2 regions of the Pseudomonas sp. 1 genome follow, and region 2 is predicted to be linked to the other one. Evidence: predicted binding sites of a transcription regulator. Region 2 holds the regulator's gene; the other holds the start of a gene.

Region 1 (4,674 bases), on a different contig from region 2:
GAGCGCGATCAACGACAGGAACAAGGCAATCGATCCCCGCGTCATGGCTTGTGCACCCGCTGCACGGTGAACACCACCGCCGGACTCTGCTGAATGATCGCCTCGCCATTGATGACCTGCACCGCCAGCCGATGCTCGCCCCGGTCGACGTTCACCAGTTGCAGGATCGGCACGTTGCTCGGCTGGCCATAAGGCACGTCGTCCAAAAGCAGGCGCAATTGATGCGGCGGTTGCAGACGCGGCTTGATCAGCACATTGACCGTGAAGGTGCCGTTGTTGGCGCGCAGGGCTTCCTCGGTGGGCAGGCCGGTCAGCTCCAGCACTTCGTAGGCATTGCGCGCAGGCTCACGACTGACCGTATCGGTAGACGGCGCATTCGGTGCCTGAGGCTGGACGCTGTTGAGCGGCGGCAACTCCACCGGCTGCGCCTGCACGCCGTCCGGCGCGTGATCGCTGTACACCGTGTTGCCGCCGGCGTCGGTGTACTTGTAGATCTGCGCGGCGACGGGCAGGGCGATCAGCAGCAAAATATAGAGAAGGGTGCGACCCATGAAATCGACCGAAAACGAAAACGATGGGATGCAGCATAGGACAGTGGAGCGGGGAAGGCTCGGATGGAAAACATCCGGCCAATAAAAAAGGCCTCCCGAAGGAGGCCTCTCTTTTGTCACGCCGCGTAGCGCGGCGCTACCGGATCAGCAGCTGTAGTACAGCTCATATTCCAGTGGGTGTACGAAGGTGCGGACCTTGATTTCTTCTTCGGATTTCAGCGCGATGTAGGCATCGATGAAGTCGTCGGAGAACACGCCGCCCTTGGTCAGGAACGCACGGCCCTTGTCCAGCTCTTCCAGAGCTTCTTTCAGGCTGCCGCAAACTTGCGGGATTTCTTTCGCCTCTTCAGGCGGCAGGTCGTACAGGTTCTTGTCGGCAGCATCGCCTGGGTGGATCTTGTTCTGGATACCGTCCAGACCGGCCATCAGCAGTGCTGCGAAAGCCAGGTACGGGTTGGCAGCCGGATCCGGGAAACGGGCTTCGATACGACGGCCACGCGGGCTGTTGACGTAAGGAATACGGATCGAGGCGGAACGGTTGCGAGCCGAGTAGGCCAGCATCACCGGAGCTTCGAAGCCTGGCACCAGACGCTTGTAGGAGTTGGTGGCCGGGTTGGTGAAGCCGTTCAGGGCCTTACCGTGCTTGATGATGCCGCCGATGAAGTACAGGGCGGTTTCGGACAGGCCGGCATAGCCTTCGCCAGCGAAGGTGTTCTTGCCGTCTTTGGCGATGGACATGTGCACGTGCATACCCGAACCGTTGTCACCGTACAGTGGCTTCGGCATGAAGGTCGCAGTGCGGCCGTAGGCATCGGCCACGTTGTGTACAACGTATTTCAGAGTCTGAACTTCGTCAGCTTTCTTCACCAGGGTGTTGAACTTGACACCGATTTCGTTTTGACCGGCGGTTGCCACTTCGTGGTGGTGAACTTCAACGGTCTGACCCATCTCTTCCAGTGCGTTGCACATGGCGGTACGGATTTCGTGGTCGTGGTCGAACGGCGGAACCGGGAAGTAGCCGCCTTTCACGCCTGGACGGTGGCCCTTGTTGCCGCCTTCCACGTCCTGGTCGGACATCCACGAGCCTTGCTCGGAGTAGATCTTGAACATCGAGCCGGAGATGTCGGACTTGAACTTCACTTCGTCGAAGATGAAGAACTCAGGCTCGGGACCGGCGAATACGGTGTCACCGATACCGGTGGTCTTCAGGTATTCCTCGGCGCGACGGGCAATGGCACGTGGGTCGCGGTCGTAGCCCTGCATGGTCGAAGGCTCGATGATGTCGCAGACCAGGATCAGGGTCGGTTCTTCGGTGAACGGGTCCAGAACGGCGGTTTCGTCGTCCGGCATCAGGATCATGTCGGAGGCTTCGATGCCTTTCCAGCCAGCGATGGAGGAACCGTCGAACATCTTGCCCGCTTCGAAGAAGTCGTCTTCCAGCGCATCGCGAGCCGGCATGGTCACGTGGTGCTGAGTGCCTTTGGTGTCCGTGAAGCGCAGATCAATCCACTTGACGTCATGATCTTTGATGAGTTGAACCGACTTCGACATAGTGTCCTCCGGGTGGCTTAGGGCGGGTAGTGGATGCCCTTAAATGTTGGTGATGCCGGCGCGAATACTCTGCCAAGGCAACCTGCCTCACAAGGGAGCAAATTGCATGCCAGTGCCCCAGCATGGGTTTTTTGCCCCAAATTCACGCTTCTGAAGGTCGAAAGCGCCTTAATGGCGAAAATCTCGCCCTTTAATGTAGCGTTCAAATCTAAAAATGACCCGTTTTGGTGCGCGCAAAACCTTCTGCACATTAACTGGTTAAACCTTGAGCAATTTCCGCTATAATCCGCGCCCCCCTTTTTCGGCTGGCCCTGCGCGCGCTGTTTTCATGAAACTAATCGTTAAAGTCTTTCCCGAGATCACCATCAAAAGCCGACCTGTCCGGACGAAATTCATCCGCCAGCTGGCCAAGAACATCCGCACCGTGCTCCGCGACCTGGACCCGGCGGTGGTGGTGAACGGTGTGTGGGACAATCTCGAGCTGGAAACCCGCGTCACCGATCCCAAGGCCCTGAAGGAAATGGGCGAACGCCTGACCTGCATGCCGGGCATCGCGCACTTTCTGCAGATCGACGAGTACCCGCTGGGCGACTTCGACGACATCACCGAGAAGTGCAAGCAGCACTACGGCGACGCGCTGGCCGGGAAGATCTTTTCGGTGCGCTGCAAGCGTGCAGGCAAGCATGCGTTCAGCTCGATGGACGTGGAAAAATACGTCGGCAGCAAGCTGCGCCGTGAATGCGGTGCCGCGGGGATCGACCTGAAAGCGCCGGAAATCGAAGTCCGCATCGAAGTTCGCGACAAACGGTTGTTTGTGATCCACAGCCAGCACGATGGCATTGGCGGCTACCCGCTCGGTGCGCTGGAACAGACACTGGTATTGATGTCCGGCGGATTTGACTCGACGGTTGCTGCTTACCAGATCCTGCGCCGCGGCCTGATGACGCACTTCTGCTTCTTCAATCTGGGCGGTCGTGCCCACGAGTTGGGCGTGATGGAAGTCGCGCATTTCATCTGGAAGAAGTACGGCAGCTCGCAACGCGTGCTATTTGTCAGTGTTCCGTTCGAAGAAGTGCTGGGCGAAATTCTCGGCAAGGTCGACGACAGTCATATGGGCGTCGTATTGAAGCGTATGATGTTGCGCGCAGCGTCGAGCATTGCCGAGCGCCTGCATATTGATGCGCTGGTCACCGGCGAAGCGATTTCCCAGGTGTCGAGCCAGACGTTGCCGAACCTGTCGGTCATCGATTGCGTTACCGACAAACTGGTGCTGCGACCGCTGATCGTCGCCCACAAGCAAGACATCATCGACACGGCCGACCAGATCGGTACCGGTGATTTCGCCCGGCACATGCCGGAATACTGCGGCGTCATCTCGGTCAACCCGAAGACGGCCGCCAAGCGTGGCCGGGTCGAGCACGAAGAGCAGGAATTCGACATGGCGGTGCTCGAGCGTGCGCTCGCAAACGCCAGACTGGTGCCGATCGATCGGGTGATCGACGAATTGGGCCAGGATTTGCAGATCGAAGAAGTCAGCGAAGCGCTGGCCGGTCAGATCGTCATCGACATCCGCCACCCGGATGCCGCCGAGGATGACCCGCTGGAACTCGCCGGCATAGAGGTACAGACGATGCCGTTCTACGCAGTGAACGCTCGTTTCAAGGAACTGGACCCTACTCGCCAGTACCTGCTGTATTGCGACAAAGGCGTGATGAGTCGCCTGCATGCCCACCATTTGCTCAGTGAGGGGCATGCCAATGTGCGCGTTTATCGACCGAGCTAAGTGCCCGGGGCTGTTTGCCTGTGGCCTGCGTCACCGGCCCCCCGACACCGCCGTCAAGCTGTAACGGCCATGCCGGACACTACTGCTAATCGCTGCCAGGACTTGTCAGCAAACCGAATCCTCTGATCGAGATACACAAGTGATCGAAAATCTACGTAACATCGCCATCATTGCCCACGTTGACCACGGTAAAACCACCCTGGTAGACAAACTCCTGCGTCAATCCGGCACCCTGGAGCGCAACGAGCTCAACGACGAGCGCGTGATGGACTCCAACGACCAGGAAAAAGAACGCGGCATTACCATTCTGGCGAAAAACACCGCCATCAACTGGAACGGCTACCACATCAACATCGTGGACACCCCGGGCCACGCCGACTTCGGCGGCGAAGTAGAGCGCGTCATGTCGATGGTCGACTCCGTGCTGCTGCTGGTTGACGCTCAAGACGGCCCTATGCCGCAAACCCGTTTCGTGACCAAGAAGGCGTTCGAAGCCGGTCTGAAGCCGATCGTCGTGATCAACAAGGTCGACCGTCCGGGCGCGCGTCCTGACTGGGTTCTGGACCAGATCTTCGACCTGTTCGACAACCTGGGTGCCACCGACGAACAGCTGGACTTCAAAGTCGTCTACGCCTCGGCCCTGAACGGCATCGCCGGTCTGGACCACACCGACATGGCCGAAGACATGACCCCGCTGTACCAGTCGATCATCGACAACGTTCCAGCGCCGGCCGTTGACCGTGACGGTCCGTTCCAGATGCAGATCTCCGCACTGGACTACAACAGCTT
Region 2 (4,674 bases):
GCGAACTTCCTCGAGCAGCTCTGGAAAACGTGACAGATGGCTCGGCAGGTTGCGGGCGTCGATCGAGACAGCCACCAGCGGCTGGAGCATTTCGGTATGCACCAGCGCGCGCTCGGCGAGATCCGGAAGCAAGCCGGCAGGCAGGTTGTCAATGCAGTAGTAGCCATTGTCCTCAAGGACATCCAGGGCAGTACTCTTACCCGAGCCGGAACGGCCACTGACAATGATCAAGCGCATGATTACGGCCTGTTCTGTTCTTCCAGTACAACCTGGTACAAGGCTTCGTTGCTTGGTGCGCTACGCAGTCTGTCGCGCACATCCTTGCGGTCGAGCATGCTGGCGATCTGGCGTAAAAGCTCCAGGTGAGCATCGGTGGCGGCTTCCGGCACCAGCAGGACGAACAGAAGGTCCACAGGCGCGCCGTCGATAGCGTCAAAATCGATAGGGGCGTCAAGGTGCATCAGCGCACTGATCGGCGCTTCGCAGCCCTTGAGGCGGCAGTGGGGAATGGCGATGCCGTTGCCAAAACCGGTGGAACCCAGTTTTTCACGGGCAATCAATGCCTCGAAGACATCTTGCATCTCCAGATCCGGGACTTCCCGGGCGATCAGGTTGGCAATTTGTTCGAGGGCTTTCTTTTTACTGCCGCCCGGCACGTTCACCAGGGAACGGCCGGGGGTCAGGATACTTTCAAGTCGGATCATGGGGGTGGGGGTTATCGACCGGTAGCGCCCTGAAGCAGGCTCTGGGTCTTTTCCTTATGCTTTTTGAGTTGTTTATCAAGCTTGTCGGTCAGCGCGTCGATCGCAGCGTACATGTCAGTATGTTCCGCGTTAGCGACGACTTCATTGCCGGGAATATGCAGCGTGGCTTCGATTTTCTGCTTCAGCTTTTCGACGCACATCGTGACTTGCACGTTGGTGATCTTGTCGAAATGTCCCTCAAGCCTCTTGAGCTTTTGCTCAACGTACTCACGGAGAGGTTGGGTAACTTCCAGTTGGTGTCCACTGATGTTGACTTGCATACAGCTTCTCCTTCGTTGCCAGTGCATAAAGCGGCAGGCCGAAGAGCCTGCCACTGGAACGCTGTAACGTGGCTTACATCAACCGCTTGCGTTCGCTCGAAGGCGCGATCCCGAGGGATTCGCGGTACTTGGCGACGGTGCGGCGAGCCACCTGAATGCCTTGTGCCTCCAGTAAACCAGCGATCTTGCTGTCACTCAACGGCTTTTTCTGATTTTCCGCGGCAACCAGTTTCTTGATGATCGCGCGGATCGCCGTGGAAGAGCATTCACCGCCTTCGGAGGTGCTTACATGGCTGGAGAAAAAGTATTTCAGCTCATATATGCCCCGCGGGGTATGCATGAATTTTTGCGTGGTCACTCGGGAAATTGTCGACTCGTGCATGCCCACTGCTTCAGCGATGTCATGCAGGACCAGCGGCTTCATGGCTTCGTCGCCGTACTCCAGGAAGCCGCGCTGATGCTCGACGATCTGGGTGGCAACTTTCATCAGGGTTTCGTTGCGGCTCTGCAGGCTCTTGATGAACCAGCGGGCTTCCTGCAACTGATTGCGCATGAAGGTGTTGTCGGCACTGGTGTCGGCACGACGTACGAAACCGGCGTACTGGGCGTTGACCCGCAGACGCGGCACTGATTCCTGGTTCAGCTCCACCAGCCAGCGTTCGTTGTCCTTGCGTACGATGACGTCAGGCACCACGTATTCGGCTTCGGTCGACTCGATCTGCGAGCCGGGGCGCGGGTTGAGGCTCTGCACCAGTTCGATGACCTGGCGCAGTTCGTCTTCCTTGAGCTTCATGCGGCGCATCAGTTGGCTGTAGTCGCGACTGCCGAGCAGGTCGATGTAATCGGTAACCAGGCGCTTGGCTTCGGCCAGCCAAGGGGTCTTGGCCGACAGCTGGCGCAATTGCAGCAGCAGGCATTCGCCCAGGTTGCGCGCGCCGATGCCGGCCGGTTCGAACTGCTGGATGCGGTGCAGGACGGCTTCGATCTCGTCCAGCTCGATATCGAGTTCCGGATCAAAGGCGTCGAGGATTTCTTCGAGGGTTTCGTCGAGGTAGCCCTGATTGTTGATGCAATCGATCAGGGTGACCGCGATCAGGCGATCGGTGTCGGACATCGGTGCCAGATTCAATTGCCACAGCAGGTGGCTTTGCAGGCTCTCGCCGGCGGAAGTGCGGGTGGTGAAGTCCCACTCGTCATCATCGCTGCTCGGCAGGCTGCTGGCACTGGTCTGATAGACGTCTTCCCAGGCGGTGTCGACGGGTAGATCGTTGGGGATTCGCTCGTTCCATTCGCCGTCTTCGAGGTTATCGACTGTCGGCGCGGTCTCCTGATAGGAGGGTTCCTGGATCTCGGTGTTGGGCTTCTGCTCGGCGTTGTCGGCCATGGGATCGGAGTTGTCGAAGTCGTCGCCGTCTTCCTGGCGTTCGAGCATCGGATTGGATTCCAGAGCCTCCTGGATTTCCTGCTGCAGATCCAGGGTCGACAATTGGAGCAGGCGGATGGCCTGTTGCAGCTGCGGTGTCATCGTCAGCTGCTGGCCCATTCTCAAGACTAGCGATGGTTTCATGGCAGGGGCTTAACACCTTTTTCGCCGGCGCTATGCGCCATCCACTACAGGGCGCCGGGGCGCCAAACTTAAGCAAATTATATGCCTGAAACTGTCGTGTTTGCCTAGAGCGCTGTAACAATAAAAGCGTATAAAAAAGCGCTTCAACGTTACAGCACCCGAACGGCTGATCGAATGCCGTCTTGCTTACAGGCGGAACTCGTGACCCAGGTAGACTTCCTTCACCAGATCGTTGGCGAGGATGGTCGCGGAGTCGCCTTCAGCGATCAACTGGCCGTCGTTGACGATGTAGGCGGTTTCGCAGATATCCAGCGTCTCGCGGACGTTGTGGTCGGTGATCAGTACACCGATGCCCTTGGCCTTGAGGTGGTGGATGATCTGCTTGATGTCGCCGACCGAGATAGGGTCGACACCCGCGAACGGTTCGTCGAGCAGGATGAACTTCGGTGCCGTGGCCAGTGCGCGGGCGATTTCCACCCGGCGGCGCTCACCACCGGACAGGCTCATGCCAAGGTTGTCGCGGATGTGGCTGATGTGGAATTCCTGCAGCAGGCTTTCCAGCTCCTTGCGACGACCGGCCTTGTCGAGTTCCTGGCGGGTCTCGAGGATGGCCATGATGTTGTCGGCGACCGACAGTTTGCGGAAGATCGACGCTTCCTGCGGCAGATAGCCGATACCAGCCTTGGCGCGACCGTGCATCGGCTGGTGGCTGACGTCCAGATCGTCGATCAGTACGCGACCCTGATCGGCCTGGACCAGGCCGACGATCATGTAGAAACAGGTGGTCTTGCCGGCGCCGTTCGGGCCGAGCAGGCCGACGATCTGACCGCTGTCGATCGACAGGCTGACGTCGCGCACGACCTGGCGGCTTTTATAGGCCTTGGCCAGGTGCTGAGCTTTCAGAGTTGCCATTACTGGGTTTTCTCGTCGGTTTTCTTCTTCGGCTGGATCACCATGTCGATGCGCGGACGCGCTTCGGTGACCTTGCTGCCAGTGGCTCGACCGGCGCTGGCCAGTTTTTTCACCGTGTCATAGACGATTTTCTCGCCTTGAGTGGTGTTGTTGTCCTTGTCGACGACTTTGGCCTTGTCGATCAGTACAACGCGGTTCTGCTGTGCGTGGTACTGAATGGTCACGCCCCAGCCCTGAACGGGTTTGGTGTCGCCGGCAGTCTGCAACTGTTCGAAGTAGGCGAGGTTGCCAACCGAAGTCACGACGTCGATGTCGCCGTTGGGCGCACGGGTCATGGTCACGGTGTTGCCTTTGACGACCATCGAACCCTGGGTGATGATCACGTCGCCTTTATAGGTGGCAACGCCGTTCTTGTCGTCCAGCTGGGCATCGTCGGCCTGAATGCGGATTGGCTGCTCTTGATCGTTCGGCAGAGCCCAGGCGCTCACGCTTCCCAGTGCTGCGCCCAGACTGAGCAAAATAGGGAGGGTTTTAACGAGCCTCATACTGTCCTCTTACGTTCGATAGCAGGTGTATCCTGCTTTCCTTCAAATACGCTTTCATTCCTACGCCAGTCGATACACCGCCAGCGCCGTCGATTCTAACGGGTTGCTGGGTCTGCGCATATTGCTGCTGCGGGAACACCGTCATGCGAGTGGAGGTGATCAGGGTATCGCGGTTCTTTTCGTCGGTGCGCTTGACGCGTACCGAGTCGATCAGTTCGACCTCGGTGCCACCGGAGTTCACTTCGCCGCGTTCACTGGTTACGTGCCATGGAAAATCGGTGCCACGGAACATGTTCAGATCGGGCTTGGTGACCAGTGTAATGTCGGTCGCCTTGACGTGCTCAGCCTTGTCGGACGTCATTTCGTACTGCACTTTGCCGTCTTCGAGGTACTGGATCGTGTGTGTATTGGTCGCATACCAGTCGATCGGGCTTTCCTCTGCCGAAACCGGCGGTTTGTCGAGGAAGCGCTCCGGGCTGATGTTCCAGTAGCCGACCGCACCGAAAATCGCTGCGATGCAACCGAACAGCAGGATGTTGCGAAACTTTTTGCTAAACATGGTTGGACTCACAGGTACGCGTTGTTGGCGGCGTCGAGGCTGCCTTGGGCGCGCAGGATCAGTTCGC

Evidence for each region. Region 2 encodes sigma-54, which starts transcription at its own class of promoters, with help from an activator protein. Its sites were predicted from a motif close to ANTGGCATNNANNTTGCTNT; they were not measured.
Region 1: a site for sigma-54 is predicted at 2,197-2,216, ahead of glnA (glutamate--ammonia ligase). Genes of this name have one in related genera too.

Annotation. Positions count from the first base shown of each region.
Region 1 covers NZ_JBWXMQ010000004.1:147,107-151,780, reverse strand. Annotated here, with positions in the region: gene AC1MDC_RS08020 (DUF4124 domain-containing protein) at 1-45, opposite strand, end outside; gene AC1MDC_RS08015 (DUF4124 domain-containing protein) at 42-551, opposite strand; gene glnA (glutamate--ammonia ligase) at 696-2,102, opposite strand; gene thiI (tRNA uracil 4-sulfurtransferase ThiI) at 2,431-3,885, shown strand; gene typA (translational GTPase TypA) at 4,025-4,674, shown strand, end outside.
Region 2 covers NZ_JBWXMQ010000010.1:60,098-64,771, forward strand. Annotated here, with positions in the region: gene rapZ (RNase adapter RapZ) at 1-237, opposite strand, end outside; gene ptsN (PTS IIA-like nitrogen regulatory protein PtsN) at 240-704, opposite strand; gene hpf (ribosome hibernation-promoting factor, HPF/YfiA family) at 716-1,024, opposite strand; gene AC1MDC_RS16485 (RNA polymerase factor sigma-54) at 1,098-2,591, opposite strand; gene lptB (LPS export ABC transporter ATP-binding protein) at 2,778-3,503, opposite strand; gene lptA (lipopolysaccharide transport periplasmic protein LptA) at 3,503-4,048, opposite strand; gene lptC (LPS export ABC transporter periplasmic protein LptC) at 4,035-4,607, opposite strand; gene AC1MDC_RS16505 (KdsC family phosphatase) at 4,616-4,674, opposite strand, start outside.